DNA from 4 places in the Streptosporangium jomthongense genome. Region 1 is predicted to be linked to each of the others. Evidence: predicted binding sites of a transcription regulator. Region 1 holds the regulator's gene; each other region holds the start of a gene.
What was found. The regulator HrcA, encoded in region 1, represses chaperone genes, less so after heat shock. The targets are predictions, from matches to a motif close to TTGGCACTCTCNNNNNGAGAGTGCCAA.

Region 1 (4,208 bases):
ACCACGACGCCCTCGACGCGCAGGTCGTGTCCCCAGACCTTCTCGACCAGCGCGGCGTCGTGCACGCCCTCCACGTAGATCCGGCTCTCCCTGGCGACCCGGGCCCGCAGGCCCTCGACCGCGATGGAGCCGGAGGCGCTGCGCCGTGGCCCCTGGGGTCCCCGGGAGCCCGGAGACGCGGCGGCGGGCCGTACCAGGGTCACCGTCCTGCCTTCGAGGAGGAACGCGGCCGGGTCGAGCGGGAACAGGCGCCGCCGCCCGAAGCGGTCCTCCAGGGTGACGGCCTCCTTGTCGCAGGCGACCACGGCGCCGCAGAAGCCGCTCTCGGCGTCCTCGACGACCATGTCGGGCTCGGCGGGGACCTGGGGGATCTTCCCCTTGAGGGGACGACGCCAGTTTCCCGCCAGCACGTCACGCTCGTACATCACCGGCCGTCAGCCACCTCTCGCAGGGGATCACGTGGGACGGTAGCAAAGAGCGGGCCTCACCTGCCGTAGGCTCCGGGCTGTCCCCACTGGGCCGCCGCGGCCGCGGCCTGGCGCTTGCGGGCGCCGCTGCGCTTGACCAGCACGACGATCGTCACGATGACGGCCAGCAGGAACCCGATCCCCGGCACGCCGAACAGCATCAGCGTGCCGCTGATCACCGAGTCGGCCACGATCTCCTTGCCCACGCCGAACTTGGCGTCGACCCCGCCCGAGGTGGTGCAGGTGATCGGGTAGTCGCCCGCCTTGTCCACCCCGATCCGCAGGGCGAGCTCCCACAGCTGCCCGTCGGCGGTGACGGTCTGCTGGAAGCTCGGCCGCTGGAGCTTGACGGTTCCCGGGGCGCCCTCGATCTGGCACTCGAAGTTCGTGCCCTTGGCCGCGGCGACGTAGATGGCGGGCTTGTTCGCCGGGTCGATGCTGACGGTCGTCTTCTGGTCGGGGCCGAAGGAGGAGGTCGGGGCGGCTTCGGTGACCGCGTTGAAGAGACCGCCCGCGAAACCGACGAAGCCAATGATCACGCTCAGCACGAAGAGCAGCCACACGCCGACGATCCAGCCGACGCTGGGCTTCACCTTCGGCGGCGGGCCCTGGGGGGCGCCGTATCCCGGGGGCGGGTAGCCGAAGGAGGGGCCGCCCTGCTGGTACTGCTGTTGCTGCTGGTGGGGCTGGCCGTACGGCTGCTGGGGGGTGCCGTAACCCGAAGGGGATCCGAAATCATTGGACATATACCTAATTGTGGCCCTTACCACTTGGATAGCGATAGCAGCTGACTTGACAATGGCTTGCTCCAGGACCCGCTCCCGCCCATCCTGGTGCCGTGTTATCGCACCCCCCGGGCTGGAGCCGTACACTTGGCACTCGGGAACACCGAGTGCCAGACCTGGCGTTTCCCGTCCGAGCGCAGGTAGGAGGTGAGCACGTTGGTTGACGACCGCAAGCTGGCGGTCCTACGCGCCATCGTCGAGGACTACGTGTCCACCAATGAGCCGGTCGGCTCGAAGGCTCTCGCGGAGCGTCACAACCTGGGTGTGTCCCCCGCGACCATCCGCAACGACATGGCGGTGCTGGAGGAGCAGGGCTACATCGCCCAGCCCCACACCAGCGCGGGCCGGGTGCCGACGGACAAGGGCTACCGGCTGTTCGTCGACCGCCTCTCCCAGGTGAAGCCGCTGTCCGGCGCGGAGAGGAGGGCCATCGAGAGCTTCCTCGCGGGCGCCGTCGACCTCGACGACGTCGTGATGCGCACGGTACGGCTGCTGGCCCAGCTGACCCGTCAGGTCGCCGTGGTCCAGTACCCCACGATCTCCAACTCCAAGGTCCGCCACGTCGAGCTGGTCCCGCTGAACGAGCACCGCCTGATGTTCGTGCTCATCACCAACACCGGGCGGGTCGAGCAGCGCGTGGTGGAGCTGCAGGAGGTCATCGACGACAACCGCGTGGCGCACCTGCGCGCGGTGCTCAACGCCTGCCTGGACGGCTGCGGGCTGGCCAGTGTTCCCGACATGGTCGCCGACCTGCCAGAACGGCTGCCAGCCGAGGACAGGCCCGTCGCGGCCACCATCCTTTCGGTCCTGCTTGAGTCCCTTGTGGACCGGCATGATGAGAAGATCGTTTTCGCCGGGGCCGCCAATCTCGCGGGGGCCGACTTCACCGTCGGGCTCCGCGACGTGCTGGAGGCCCTGGAGGAGCAGGTGGTGCTCATGCGCCTGCTCGGTGAGACCTCGGACCTGTCGGCGCTGACGGTGCGCATCGGCTCGGAGAACCCCTACACGGGTCTCCAGGGCACATCCATCGTCGCCGCCGGATACGGTTCGGGTGGCAAGCAACTGGCCCGGCTCGGTGTGCTGGGTCCGACACGTATGGACTACCCGGTCACGATGGGCGCGGTGCGCGCGGTGGCACGCTACGTCAGCCAGATCCTGGCTGCATCCTAAGAGGTCAACTAAGTGGCTACTAAGAGTGACTACTACGGCACCCTGGGGGTGCGGCGCGACGCCAGCGCGGAGGAGATCAAGAAGGCCTACCGCCGCCTGGCCAGGGAGCTGCATCCCGATGTGAACCCCGACCCTGAGACCCAGGAGCGGTTCAAGGACATCACCCAGGCTTACGAGGTGCTGTCCGACCCCAACAAGCGTCAGATGTACGACATGGGCGCCGACCCGTTCTCCTCGGGCGGCGCGGGCGCCGGAGGCTTCGGCGCCGGCTTCCCCTTCAGCGACATCATGGACGCCTTCTTCGGCGCGGCGGGCGGCGGCGCGGGGCGCGGTCCCCGCTCGCGGGCCCGCAGGGGCCGCAACGCCACCATCAGGGTCGAACTCGACCTGCGGGAGGCGGCCTTCGGCACGACCCGCGAGCTGGTGGTCGACACCGCGATCCTGTGCGAGGTCTGCACCGGCTCCGGCGCGGCGGCGGGCACCCACCCCGACACCTGTGACGTCTGCCACGGGCGCGGCGAGGTCTCCCAGGTCACCCGGTCCTTCCTCGGCCAGGTCATGACCTCCCGTCCCTGCCCGCAGTGCGGCGGGTTCGGTTCGATCATCCGCAACCCCTGCCAGGAGTGCTCCGGCGACGGCCGGGTCCGCACCCGGCGGACCATCAAGGTCCGCATCCCCGCGGGAGTCGAGGACGGCACCCACATCCAGCTCGCCGGCGAGGGCGAGATCGGTCCCGGCGGCGGCCCGCCCGGTGACCTGTTCCTGGAGATCGTCGAGCGCCCCCACGAGACGTTCGAGCGCCGCGGCGACGACCTGCACTGCACCGTGCAGATCCCGATGACCGCCGCCGCGCTCGGCACGATCCTGACGCTGGAGACACTCGACGGCGCCGAGGAGCTGGACGTCCGCCCCGGCACCCAGTCCGGGCAGACCATCCCGCTGTACGGCAAGGGCATCCAGCGCCTCAACGAGACCGGCAGGGGAGACCTGCTGATCCACGTCAACGTCGAGACTCCCGCCCGTCTCGACCAGGCTCAGGAGGAGCTCCTGCGCGAGCTGGCCAGGCTCCGCGGCGAGGAACGCCCGCCCGGCAAGTTCGCCCCCGGCCAGCAGGGCTTCTTCTCCCGCCTGCGGGACGCCTTCAATGGCCGCTGATCCGGCGGGCGCCCGCGGGGCCTGTGAGGGCCGATGACGGTTCCGGTCTTCCTGGCGGAGCCGGGTGACCTGGCCCGGCGGGAGTTCGTCTTCGGCGGCCCCGAGGGCCGCCACGCGGCTGCCGTACGGCGGCTGCGGACGGGGGAGCGGCTCGACCTCACCGACGGCGCGGGGGCGGTCGCCGAGTGCGTCGTGCTCGACGCGGGCAAGGACTCGCTCCGGGTGGAGGTGCTGCGCCGCTACGAGGTCGTGCCGCCGCGCCCCCGCCTGGTCGTCGTGCAGGGCCTGCCCAAGGGCGACAGGGGAGAGCTGGCCGTCGAGATGATGACCGAGGCCGGGGTCGACGTGATCGTCCCCTGGTCCGCCGCCAGGTGCGTCACCCAGTGGAAGGGCGAGCGCGCGGCCAAGTCCCTGGCCCGCTGGCGCTCGACCGCGCGGGAGGCGGGCAAGCAGTCCCGGCGCTTCCTGCTGCCCGAGGTGACCGAACCCGCGACGACCTCCCGGGTCGCCGCCCTGCTGGCGGAGGCCGCGCTCGGCGTCGTGCTGCACGAGGAGGCCGCCACGCCGCTGTCCACCCTTCCCCTGCCCGCAGGGGACGACGGCGACATCGGAGACGTCGTCGTGGTCGTCG
Region 2 (4,208 bases), on a different contig from region 1:
TGGTGCTGGTGACGACCTGGGGCGGCACCGTCTACCCCTGGACCCACACGGTCGTCGTCGGCCTGGTGCTGGTGGCGGCGCTCCTGCTGGCCCTCTGGTGGCGGGTGGAGAACCGGGCCAGGGAGCCCGTGCTGCCGCCCCATCTGTTCCGGTCGAGGGCCTTCGGCGTGGCGTCGCTGATCGGCTTCGCCGTGGGCTTCGCGATGTTCGGCTCGCTCACCTACATGCCGCTGTTCCTCCAGGTCGTGCAGGGGGTCTCGCCCACGTGGTCCGGCATCCACCTGCTGCCGATGATGGCGGGCATGCTGGTGACCTCGATCGTCAGCGGTCAGATCATCACCCGGACCGGGAGGTACAAGGTCTTCCCGATCGCGGGCGGCGCGGTCACCACGCTCGGACTCTGCCTGCTCTCCCGGGTCCGGGTGGACATCCCGGTCCTCGAACTGAGCGTCTACCTGCTCGTACTGGGCGTCGGCATCGGCCTGGTGATGCAGGTGCTGGTGATCGTGGTGCAGAACGCCATCGGTTTCGAGGACCTGGGAGTGGCCACCTCGGGGGTCACCTTCTTCCGCTCCATCGGCGGTTCCTTCGGCGTCGCCGTCGCGGGCACGGTCTTCGCCTCACGGCTGACCGACGACCTCGTACGGCTGTCGCGGACCGTACGGCTCCCGCCGGGGGTCGCCACGGCGGTCCAGTCGGACCCGACGGCCGTCAGGAGGCTGGAGCCCGGGGCCATGGCGGCGTTCCTGGCGGCCTACTCGGACGCGATCGCCGGGGTGTTCCTGTACACCGCGCCCGTCGCGCTGGTGGCCTTCGCAGCGGCCTGGCTGCTGCCCGAGGTGCCGTTGCGCGAGACCACCAGGCCCGTGGACCTGGGGGAGTGCTACGGCGCGGTGTCCGCGCAGCGTTCCTCGTTGCGCGAGGTGGAACGCGGGCTGTGGCGACTGGCCGACGCGGACATGCGCCGGGACTACTACCGCCGTCTTGGAGAGACGGCCGGTCTCGACCTGCCGCCGGGTTCGGTGTGGCTGATCGCCAGATTGGGCACCGGGGGCGGTCAGAAAAGCGTGGAACTCGCCGAACGGGCGGGGGTCACGGTCGAGAGGGGCAGGCCGTACGCGGATCTGCTCGTCACGCGAGGGCTGGCCCGCCGTACCGACGGCGGCGGGCGCCTTGAACTGACCCCGGCCGGTGAACGGGTGGCCGGGGCACTTGTCGCCGAGGCCCGCGAGGGGCTGCGGCGGATGATCGACGACTGGGACCCCGCGCGGCATCCAGGGCTTCGTGAGCTGCTGGACAGGCTGCCCCACGAGATGCTCGGCTCTGCCTCCGACCGCCCCCGAGGAGCCGCCGGAGCGTGACGGGTGCCGCGCTAGGAGGCCGCGGGAGCCGGGGTGCCGGCGGCGGCGGGCTTGGACTCGCTCGGCTTGGACTCGCTTGACTTCGACTCTCCGGACGAGCCGGAGGAGGCGGACGTCGAGGACGAGCTCACCGTGCTGGTCGAGGAGGACCTGCTGTCGGTCCGGTAGAAGCCGGAGCCCTTGAACACGATGCCGACCGCGGAGAACACCTTGCGCAGCTCACCGGCACAGGACGGGCACTCGGTGAGCGCGTCGTCTGAGAACTTCTGGACGATGTCGAACTCGTTGCCGCATGCGCTGCAGGCGTACTGGTAGGTGGGCACCGTTCCTCCTCCTTCGATCCGCGCCGTCTGGCACTCTACTGACGCGACTGCTAATGATAGGCAGCCGACAAGCATAAACGCGAGTCGGATCTGTCGCATTCCGGGTGGGAATGAATGGATCAGCTGCCCCGCTCGCCGAACCAGCCCGCCAGCTTGCCCCGGCGGCTGATCGCCTTCATCCTGCGCTCGACCGTTTCCCTGCAGGCCGCGGTCGTCACGATCAGGAGTTGGTCGTCGATCCTGATCCTCGTCGAGTCCGAGGGAACGAACGTCCTGCCGTCCCTGACGATCAGGGTGACCTGGGCGTCGGTCGGCAACCGTAGCTCGAAGACCTCGACGCCGTGGAGCTTGGAGGTCGGCGGCACCTTGACCTGCAGCAGGTCGGCGTTGAGTTCCTCAAGGGGAGCGGACTCGACCTCAAGGTCACGTGCCTCGTCCGGTGTCGACAGGCCGAGGGCCTTGGCGACGAAGGGCAGCGTCGGCCCCTGCAGCAGCGTGTAGACGACGACGATCACGAAGACCTCGTTGAACACGAGTTTCGCGACGCCGTTGTGCACCGAGTTGGCCGCCCAGGGGATGGTCGCCAGCACGATGGGCACCGCGCCGCGCAGTCCCGCCCAGGACAGGAAGGCCTGTTCCCGCCAGTTGAGCCGGTCGATCCGCGCGCTCCTGACGATCAGGGCGGAGACAACGATCGAGAGCGGCCTGGCGACGGCGACCAGGATCAGTCCGGCGACCAGGCCCGGAATGATCGCCGACGGCATCTCGGAAGGGCTGGCCAGCATGCCGAGCATGACGAACAGGCCGATCTGGGCCAGCCAGGCGACGCCCTCGGCGAAGCCCCTCGACGAGGCGCGGTGGGGCATCCGGGAGTTGCCCATGACCAGGGTGGCCAGGTAGACCGCGAGGAAACCGCTGCCGTGCAGGAGTACGGCGCCCGCGTAGGCGACGAACGCCAGCGCGAGCACCGCGATCGGGTACAGGCCGGAGATCGGCAGCGCGATACGGCGCAGCGCGTAGACGCCGAGCGGCCCGACCGCCAGGCCGACGACCGCTCCGACGGCCAGTTCGACGACGACCATGAGCAGTGCCTCTCCCAGGCTGGGGGAGGCGGCGGCGCTCAGCAGCATGACCGCGATGACGGTCGGCGCGTCGTTGAACCCGGACTCGGCTTCGAGGACGCCCGCCAGCCGGGAGGGCAGGGGCAGGCGGCGCAGTACGGAGAACACCGCCGCGGCGTCGGTCGAGGCGAGGACCGCGCCGAGCAGCAGCGAGGTCCGCCAGTCCATGTCGAGCAGGGTGTGCACCGCGGCGGCGACGGTGGCGACGCTCACCCCGACCCCGACGGTCGCGAGCACGAGCGCGGTGGGAATGGAGCGCCGTACGTGGTTCCAGTTGGTGGTCAGGCCACCTTCGGCGAGGATCACCGCCAGGGCGATCAGGCCCATCTGCTGGGCGAGCACCGGGTTCTCGAACTGGAGCCCGAGGCCGGACTCACCGATGAGCAGGCCGAAGGCCAGGAAGATCAGGAGACTGGGAAGTCCGCTGCGGTGGGCGACCCGTACCGCGACGATCGCCGCGATGACGACACCCGCACCGAGAAGCAGCCAGACATCCAACCCCATCCGGTCCCCTCTCTGATTCCAGGGACCATTGTGTCGTATTGGACAGAGTCGTTAGGCACATCAAGGGACAATTCGGGTGATTCCATTTGGTTGCGCGACGTAACGAACCGGTATGTCGTGCGGTTCTCCGGGGACGTCTTCCCGCAGCTCGTTCGCGTAGAGCAGGGCGACCGTGGGCACATTCGGGCCGACCCTGGCCAGGGCCCTGTCATAGGAGCCACCACCGCGGCCGAGCCGCACCCCGGTGGAGCGGTCTACCGCCAGGGCGGGCACGATCACCAGGGCCGCGGTCCTGACGGCGTCCACGCCACGCCGGGTGTCGACCGGCTCCATGATCCCGAAACGCCCGGGGGCGAGGGTGTCGGGACCGTCGTAGACAGCCCAGTCGAGATCGTCGTCCTCACGCAGCACCGGAAGGATCACGGTGGCGCCGTGCTTCCACAGCGCGAAGACGAGCCCGTGGGTCGAGGGCTCGGTGCCGATCGACCAGTAACACGCCACCAGCCCCGCCATCTGGACCCACGGCTGTTCGAGCAGCGACTCCCTCGTCATGACGGAGGCGGTGTGCCTGTCTTCCTCGGAAACCGCGGCGCGCGCGACCCCGATCGCCGACCGCAGCCTCGGCTTGTCCACAACCCCTCCACTATCGTTTTCGTATGGCCGACTTCGATCTCGTGACCAAAGCCGTCGTCCCTGCCGCGGGCCTGGGCACCCGCTTCCTACCGGCGACCAAGGCGACTCCCAAGGAGATGTTGCCGATCGTCGACAAGCCCGCAATCCAGTATGTCGTCGAGGAGGCGGTCTCCGCCGGTCTGCTCGACGTCCTCATGGTCACCGGCAAGAACAAGCGCTCCATCGAGGACCACTTCGATCGAGCCATCGAGCTGGAGGAAGTCCTG
Region 3 (4,208 bases), on a different contig from region 1:
CGAACAGGGCAAGATCGTCATGGCCTCCGTGTACGGCGGCAAGCTGATCGGCATCGACGGCACCTACGACGACGTCAACCGCTTCTGCTCCGAGCTCATCGGTGACGAGCTCGGCGACAAGTGGGGCTTCGTCAACGTCAACCTCAGGCCCTACTACGCCGAGGGCTCCAAGACCCTGGCCTACGAGATCGCCGAGCAGCTCGGCTGGCGGATCCCCGACCAGATCGTCATCCCGGTCGCCTCCGGCTCCCAGCTCACGAAGATCGACAAGGCGTTCAAGGAGCTGATCGCCCTCGGTCTCGTCGAGGACACGCCGTACAAGATCTTCGGCGCCCAGGCCGAGGGGTGCTCCCCGGTCTCCGCGGCCTACAAGGCGGGCCACGACGTGATCCGCCCCGTCAAGCCCGACACGATCGCCAAGTCGCTGGCCATCGGCAACCCGGCTGACGGGCCCTACGTGCTCGACATCGCCAGGCGCACCGGCGGCGGGGTCGAGGACGTCACCGACCCCGAGATCGTGGACGCCATCCGCCTGCTCGCCAGGACGGAGGGCATCTTCGCCGAGACGGCGGGCGGTGTCACCGTCGGGGTGCTGCGCAAGCTGGTCGAGTCGGGTCGGCTCGACCCCGACGCGGAGACCGTGGTCCTCAACACAGGTGACGGCCTGAAGACCCTTGACGCGGTCGCTGACCAGGCACGTCCCACCGCTGTCATCCGGCCCTCACTCGACGCGTTCCGCGCTGTCGTCGCCTAGAGCTCTGAAAGGTACTGAATTATGAGTGTTTCTGTACGGATTCCGACGATTCTCCGTACGTACACCGGCGGCGCGGCCGAGGTGAACGGCGAGGGCGGGACCCTGCGTGAGGTTCTGCAGAAGCTCGACGCCGACTTCCCCGGGATCGGTGCCCGTATTCTCGATGAAACGGGCAAGATTCGCCGTTTTGTGAACGTCTATGTCGGTGATGAGGATGTCCGTTTCGCCGACAACCTCGACACGGTGACGCCGTCCGGCGTTCAGGTCTCCATCATTCCGGCGGTCGCCGGAGGCTGATCCCGGCGGAGGCCGCGCGGGGCCCTGGGCGGGCCCTGGGCGGCCTCCCGGGGCCCGATGTCGTCCACTGTCATGGAACGGCGCCCCTAGAACACCCTCACGACACCCGCACCGGCCTGGCCGCGTGCGGGTGTCGTCTTTTGTGATGCAAGCTCACATTTTTGTGCGAAGACATAATGTAATATTTAACTAACTAGTAGTGATAGCAAAACTATGTTGGCGTGTTGAATGCGTCCGTAAAGCGGTAGTTTGCTGGTTGACTCTGTTGCCCCACGGGCTCTCACAGGTATGGTCGAGGGCGATCGACGTAGGCGATGTCTCCGCCTCGGAGATTGAGGACCTCGCGAGAGGAATGGGCGACGTCCTCAAGCCCAGTAAGAGGAGTCGGAAGTGGCGCAAGGCACCGTCAAATGGTTCAACGCGGACAAGGGCTACGGCTTCATCGCGGTAGACGGTGGTAAGGATGTTTTCGTCCATTACTCCGCGATCATGATGGATGGCTACCGTGCGCTCGAACAGGGCCAGAGGGTCGAGTTCGAGATCACGCAGGGACAGAAGGGACCTCAGGCGGAATCGGTCCGGACGGTCTGATCTCGTCCTCCGTCAGCTCGTCGGGAACCCGCTGGCGCATCCCGCGGCAGCGCAGTTCGCGCGGATCGCCCTCGGCATGTCGGCCCGGCTCGTCGCTCCCATCGGCGGGCCGGGCCTTCGCCTAAGCTGACACTCAGGTCAAAGGTCCTTGGCTTGCACTCGTCGGGGGAGAGTGCTAAACAGTGGTTAGCACTCCTCATTGGAGAGTGCCAAACCTGGATCGAGACGATGGGGCCCGCCGAACGGAGTCGCGGGCCCGTATGCCGTCGCGGGCGTCGCCTCGGTCTGGTGCAAGCCACCCTGTGTTTGGGAGGTCTAGCCGTATGGCAGCCAAGATGATCTCGTTTGACGAGGACGCCAGGCGCGGTCTCGAGCGTGGCATGAACCAGCTCGCGGACGCTGTCAAGGTGACCCTCGGCCCCAAGGGCCGCAACGTCGTGCTGGAGAAGAAGTGGGGCGCCCCCACGATCACCAACGACGGTGTCTCCATCGCCAAGGAGATCGAGCTTGAGGACCCGTGGGAGAAGATCGGGGCCGAGCTCGTAAAGGAAGTCGCCAAGAAGACCGACGATGTCGCGGGTGACGGCACCACCACGGCCACCGTGCTTGCTCAGGCGCTGGTCCGCGAGGGCCTGCGCAACGTAGCCGCGGGCGCCAACCCCATGTCCCTGAAGAAGGGCATCGAGGCCGCCGTCGAGCGTGTCTCCGAGGAGCTCTCCAAGCTGGCCAAGGACGTGGAGACGAAGGCGCAGATCGCCTCCACGGCCTCCATCTCCGCGGGTGACCCGCAGATCGGCGAGATGATCGCCGAGGCGATGGACAAGGTCGGCAAGGAAGGCGTCATCACCGTCGAGGAGAGCAACACCTTCGGCCTTGAGCTTGAGCTCACCGAGGGCATGCGCTTCGACAAGGGTTACATCTCGCCCTACTTCGTGACCGACCCGGAGCGCATGGAGGCCGTCCTCGACGACCCCTACGTCCTCGTCGTCAACTCCAAGATCTCCGCGAACAAGGACCTGCTCCCGGTCCTCGACAAGGTCGTGCAGGCCGGCAAGCCGCTGCTGATCATCGCCGAGGACATCGAGGGCGAGGCGCTGGCGACCCTGGTCGTCAACAAGATCCGCGGCCTGTTCCGCTCGGTCGCCGTCAAGGCTCCGGGCTTCGGCGACCGCCGCAAGGCCATGCTGGGCGACATCGGCATCCTGACCGGTGCCCAGGTCATCAGCGAGGACCTCGGTCTGAAGCTGGAGTCCACCACGCTCGACCAGCTCGGCCGCGCTCGTCAGGTCATCGTCACCAAGGACGAGACGACGATCGTCGACGGTGCCGGTGACGCCGAGCAGATCGCGGGCCGGGTCAACCAGATCCGTGCCGAGATCGACAACACCGACTCCGACTACGACCGCGAGAAGCTGCAGGAGCGCCTGGCCAAGCTGGCCGGTGGCGTGGCGGTCATCAAGGCCGGTGCGGCGACCGAGGTCGAGCTCAAGGAGCGCAAGCACCGCATCGAGGACGCCGTGCGTAACGCCAAGGCGGCCGTCGAGGAGGGCATCGTGCCCGGCGGTGGCGTGGCGCTGCTGCAGGCCGGCGCCAAGGCGTTCGACAAGCTCGAACTGGCCGGGGACGAGGCCACCGGTGCTGCGATCGTGCGCAAGGCTCTTGAGGAGCCGCTGAAGCAGATCGCGGTCAACGCCGGTCTTGAGGGCGGCGTCGTGGTGGAGAAGGTGCGCAACCTGACCCCCGGCGAGGGCCTGAACGCCGCCACGGGCGAGTACGTCAACCTGTTCGAGTCGGGCATCATCGACCCGGCGAAGGTGACCCGTTCGGCGCTGCAGAACGCCGCCTCGATCGCGGCGCTGTTCCTGACGACCGAGGCCGTCATCGCCGAGAAGCCCGAGAAGGCCGGTGCCGCTCCCGCCGTTCCCGGCGGCGGCGACATGGACTTCTAGTCCGGAGCTTTCCCAAAAGAGGCGACCCCGAGGTGTCGGGGTCGCCCCTTTTTGTTTTCCACCCGATTTCTCACCGGCCCGTAAGGCGGGCCTTTCCGGTCGGCCAGGTGTTTTACCCGGGCCGGGCGTGCGTTTCACGGCCGCCGCGTTCGGAGACCGGACGTTTCCGGCCGCCAGGGCCTTCGGGAGGGGTGGCCTTTTCGGCCGGACGGACTTTCACGGCACGCCGGGGGAACCGGTCAGCGGAGCTGGGCGGGCAGGTCGCCGGTGTGCAGGACGGTCAGCGAGGTCACCGCCCTGGTCAGAACCACGTAGAGACGGGCGAGGCCGCGTGGTTCCGCGGCCACGATGTCGGCGGGCTCGACCACGATGACGTGGTCGTACTCCAGGCCCTTGGCCAGGCTCGCGGGGATCACCAGGAGCCGGTGCTCCTCGGTCGCGTCCTGGCTCAGCACCCGGTGCTCCACGGCCTCCAGGATGGCGGAGACCTCGGCCACCGCGGCGTCGGGGGCGATCACGCCGATCGAGCCCTCGCGGGAGAGCGTCGCGCCCACCACCTCCCTCAGGGACGCGGCCAGGTCCGCGGCGGGCCGTACGGTGAGGGAGCCGACGCCGGG
Region 4 (4,208 bases), on a different contig from region 1:
GGTGATGAGCCGCCTGGTCAGGAGCATCGCGTCGCGCAGGGCGGTGTTGGCGCCGACGCCCCGCCCGGGGGTCATGGTGTGCACGGCGTCGCCGAGCAAGGTGACGTTGGTGGTCTCCCACGGGTCCACCGGTTCGGAGGTGCGGATGGCGATGGGGAAGCAGCTGCCCGGGTCGGCGGCCCGGAACAGCGCGCGCAGGTCCGGATGCCAGTTGGGCGTCATGTCCAGGACCACCCGTTTGAGGTCCTCGCCGCGCAGGTCCATCACCCCGGGCGGGAACCTGCGGGCCGAGGCGGAGAAGCCCCAGTTGATGTAGTCGCGGGTGTTGTCGTAAAGCAGGCCGGGCCAGCGCGCGATCAGCTCCGCGTCGTTGCCGCCGACGCCGTGCTTGACCTCGCCGTCGCGGTCCCACTTGAACTCCACGACGTGCCAGATGCAGAACTGGCCCTTCGGGGCGAAGGTGGCGGAGATCCCGTTGAAGACCTCCTCGGGCAGCAGCGCCCTGGTCTCCGGGGTCACCGCGACCTTGGCGGAGACCGCGATCACCCCGGTGTCCCTGACCTTCGCGTGCGGGAGGTACTGCCTGCGGACCCTGGAGCCGGTGCCGTCGGCGGCGACGAGCAGGTCGCCGGTGGCCGAGGTGCCGTCGTCGAAGAAGGCGGTCACGGTGCCGTCGGCGCCGTGCTCGTAGTGGGTGAAGGTCTTGCCGAAGCGCACGACGTCGTCCATCCCGGTGAGCAGCACCTGGCGCAGGGTCATCCGGGAGACCGAGCGTTCGCTGTGGACCGGGTCGGTGCTCTCCGGCAGCCGGAAGGAGGCGATCGTCCTGCGCCGTTCGGTCAGCACGTTGAAGTGGGCGGGCGTCCTGGCGCAGGTGGCGGTGTAGGTGTCGAACAGCTCGGGGGGCAGGCACTCGCGGAGCGCCTGGTTGCCCGTCGGGTCGATGCCGACGCGGTAGCCGTGCACGCCGTCGGCGCGGGTGCGGTCGCGTTCGTAGACCGCGACCGAGATCCCGGCGCGCCGCAGGCCGTGGGCCAGGCACATTCCGCCGGTGCCCGCACCGATGACGATCACGTGGAGAGGGGACACGGGTCTCCCTTGGAGGACGGGTCTGGACAGGGGTGTTCTTCTCGAACGCCATGTATCTTGATGTTCGAGGCATATTTAGCTTGATGGTCGAGAGGCTTGAATGTCAAGGGAAAATGGTCCCGCGCATGGGGACGGCGCTCTCAGGGCGGAGCTGGGGCGGGAGGTCCAGGCGGGTCAGACGGCCGTCGACGCCTTCGACGAGGCGGTCGCGATCCACCTCGGGGTGAACAGGACCGACCTGCGCTGCCTGGAGATCCTGGTGCGCGAGGGGGCTGAGGGGAACGTCACACCCAGCGTCCTCGGGACGGGCCTGGGGCTCACCACGGGCAGCGTCACCGCGATGCTCGACCGCCTCGAACGGGCCGGATACCTGACGCGCTCCCCCGATCCCGGGGACCGCAGGAAGGTGGTCGTACGCGCCACCCCCGAGACCCTCGCGAAGGTCGAGGAGCTGTACGGTCCCGTCGTCGAACGGGGGAGGCGGCTGATCTCGGGTTACTCCGACGAGGAGATCCGTTTCGTGCTGGGTTTCCTGCGCGGTTCGCGGGAGCTGTACGAGACCGAGATCGCGCGGGTCAGGGGCCTGCCCGCGGCGGGGCGGCGCAGGGTTTGAGGTTCGCGTACCCAGTGCGGAGGCGGTTCGTGTTGACTGTCAAGGCCTCCTTGCATACTGTTCCGTATTGGCACTCTCCCGGTGAGAGTGCCAAACATACGCGACGAGGCAGGTCTGACACCCGCGACGGCAGACCGCTGGTCGCCTCTTCTAGATCATTCAAATCTGAAGGGGAGGTCCGACGTGACGACCGCCACCAAGGTTCCCGTTAAGCCGCTCGGCGACCGCATCGTGGTCCAGCCGCTTGAGGCCGAGCAGACCACTGCTTCCGGTCTCGTCATCCCGGACACCGCCAAGGAGAAGCCGCAGGAGGGCAAGGTCCTCGCTGTCGGCCCTGGCAACTGGGACGAGGACGGCGACAAGCGCATTCCGCTCGACGTCAAGGAGGGCGACGTCGTCCTCTACAGCAAGTACGGCGGCACCGAGGTGAAGTACGGCGGCGAGGAGTACCTCGTGCTCTCCGCCCGCGACGTGCTCGCCATCATCGAGAAGTAACCGACACTTCGCAGAGATGACGTATCGAGCCCCGGGTCGCGCGAGCGCCCGGGGCTTTGATGCGCCGACGTGCTTTCAGAGAGGACCACAATGCCCAAGATCCTGTCCTTCGAGGAGGACGCGCGCCGCGCTCTTGAGCGTGGTGTCAACGCCCTCGCCGACGCGGTCAAGGTGACCCTCGGCCCCCGTGGCCGCAATGTCGTCATCGACAAGAAGTTCGGCGCGCCGACCATCACCAACGACGGTGTCACCATCGCGCGTGAGGTCGAGCTGGAGAAGCCGTACGAGAACCTCGGCGCCCAGCTCGCCAAGGAGGTCGCGACCAAGACCAACGACGTCGCCGGTGACGGCACGACCACCGCGACCGTCCTCGCCCAGGCGATGGTCCGCGAGGGCCTGCGCAACGTCGCGGCCGGCGCCCAGCCGCTGTCCCTCAAGCGCGGCATCGACCTGGCCGCCAAGGCCGTCAGCGACAAGCTGATCGACTCGGCCAGGCCGGTCGAGGACAAGAAGGAGATCGCCCACGTGGCGACGATCTCCGCGCAGGACGCCAAGATCGGTGAGCTGATCGCCGAGGCGTTCGACAAGGTCGGCAAGGACGGCGTCATCACCGTCGAAGAGTCCAACACCATGGGCCTCGAACTGGAGTTCACCGAGGGTCTCCAGTTCGACAAGGGTTACCTTTCGCCCTACATGGTGACCGACCAGGAGCGGATGGAGGCGGTTCTCGAAGACCCCTACATCCTGATCAACCAGAACAAGATCGCTTCGGTCGCGGACTTCCTGCCGCTGCTGGAGAAGGTGGCGCAGACCAAGAAGGCGCTGCTCGTCATCGCCGAGGACGTCGAGGGCGAGGCCCTGGCCGTCCTGGTCACCAACAAGATCCGCGGCACCTTCACCTCGGTCGCGGTCAAGGCCCCCGGCTTCGGTGACCGCCGCAAGGCCATGCTGCAGGACATCGCCATCCTCACCGGTGGCGAGGTCGTCAGCGAGGAGGTCGGCCTCAAGCTGGAGCACGTCGGCCTGGAGGTCCTCGGCACGGCCCGCCGTGTCGTGATCACCAAGGACAGCACCACGGTCGTGGACGGCGCGGGCGACGCGCAGGCCATCGCCGACCGCGTCAAGGAGATCAAGCTCGCCATCGAGCAGTCCGACTCCGACTGGGACCGTGAGAAGCTCCAGGAGCGTCTGGCCAAGCTCTCCGGCGGTGTCTGCGTGCTGAAGGTCGGCGCGGCCACCGAGGTCGAGCTCAAGGAGAAGAAGCACCGCCTTGAGGACGCCATCTCCGCGACGCGCGCCGCGATCGAGGAGGGCATCGTCTCCGGCGGTGGCTCCGCGCTCATCCACGTCTCCAAGGTCCTCGACGACCTGGGCCTGTCCGGTGACGAGGCGACCGGTGTCGCCGTGGTCCGCAAGGCGCTCATCGAGCCCGCCCGCTGGATCGCGGAGAACGCCGGCCTTGAGGGCTACGTCGTGACGACCAAGGTCTCCGAGCTCCCCGTCGGTCAGGGTCTCAACGCCGCCACCGGCGAGTACGGCGACCTGATCTCCCAGGGCGTCATCGACCCGGTCAAGGTCACCCGCTCGGCCGTCCAGAACGCCGCCTCCATCGCCGGCATGCTGCTGACGACCGAGGCCCTCGTGGTGGACAAGCCCGAGGAGGAGGCTCCGGCCGCCGCCGGGCACGGCCACGGTCACGGCCACGGCCACTGATCCGCTTTCGCCGTACGGCCCGCATCTCTCACCGGATGCGGGCCGTTTCGTTTTCCGGTAAACCGAAACGTGCCTCAAAGCGTCATGCGAGGATGCGCGTAAGGAGTAAACTTTCATGTGACCAATGGCCGACATAATCAGCGGTCCAATGAAATATTCCTTCAGGCGCAAAGCCTTACTGTGGTCGATTGATTACGCCCCGTTATCACCCTCTCAATGTGACCAATCCGTAGCCGTTCGCCATGACGACAGGCTCGATCGGGGCGGGCATCATGCCTAACGTGACCGAGGGATGCGT

Region 2: a site for HrcA is predicted at 1,712-1,738, ahead of ACFOYY_RS35970 (FmdB family zinc ribbon protein). Genes of this name have one in related genera too.
Region 3: a site for HrcA is predicted at 1,829-1,855, ahead of groL (chaperonin GroEL). Genes of this name have one in related genera too.
Region 4: a site for HrcA is predicted at 1,770-1,796, ahead of groES (co-chaperone GroES). Genes of this name have one in related genera too.

The regions. Positions count from the first base shown of each region.
Region 1 covers NZ_JBHSBC010000014.1:274,485-278,692, forward strand. Annotated here, with positions in the region: gene ACFOYY_RS15965 (DUF3097 domain-containing protein) at 1-425, opposite strand, end outside; gene ACFOYY_RS15970 (hypothetical protein) at 485-1,213, opposite strand; gene hrcA (heat-inducible transcriptional repressor HrcA) at 1,409-2,422, shown strand; gene dnaJ (molecular chaperone DnaJ) at 2,435-3,577, shown strand; gene ACFOYY_RS15985 (16S rRNA (uracil(1498)-N(3))-methyltransferase) at 3,611-4,208, shown strand, end outside.
Region 2 covers NZ_JBHSBC010000048.1:26,042-30,249, reverse strand. Annotated here, with positions in the region: gene ACFOYY_RS35975 (MFS transporter) at 1-1,361, shown strand, start outside; gene ACFOYY_RS35970 (FmdB family zinc ribbon protein) at 1,373-1,684, opposite strand; gene ACFOYY_RS35965 (potassium/proton antiporter) at 1,804-3,309, opposite strand; gene ACFOYY_RS35960 (5-formyltetrahydrofolate cyclo-ligase) at 3,370-3,942, opposite strand; gene galU (UTP--glucose-1-phosphate uridylyltransferase GalU) at 3,966-4,208, shown strand, end outside.
Region 3 covers NZ_JBHSBC010000048.1:185,636-189,843, reverse strand. Annotated here, with positions in the region: gene thrC (threonine synthase) at 1-754, shown strand, start outside; gene ACFOYY_RS36695 (MoaD/ThiS family protein) at 776-1,051, shown strand; gene ACFOYY_RS36690 (cold-shock protein) at 1,442-1,642, shown strand; gene groL (chaperonin GroEL) at 1,966-3,591, shown strand; gene ACFOYY_RS36680 (HelD family protein) at 3,831-4,208, opposite strand, start outside.
Region 4 covers NZ_JBHSBC010000032.1:856,814-861,021, reverse strand. Annotated here, with positions in the region: gene ACFOYY_RS29425 (FAD-dependent oxidoreductase) at 1-1,089, opposite strand, end outside; gene ACFOYY_RS29420 (MarR family transcriptional regulator) at 1,190-1,702, shown strand; gene groES (co-chaperone GroES) at 1,886-2,197, shown strand; gene groL (chaperonin GroEL) at 2,288-3,910, shown strand; gene ACFOYY_RS29405 (sigma-70 family RNA polymerase sigma factor) at 4,183-4,208, shown strand, end outside.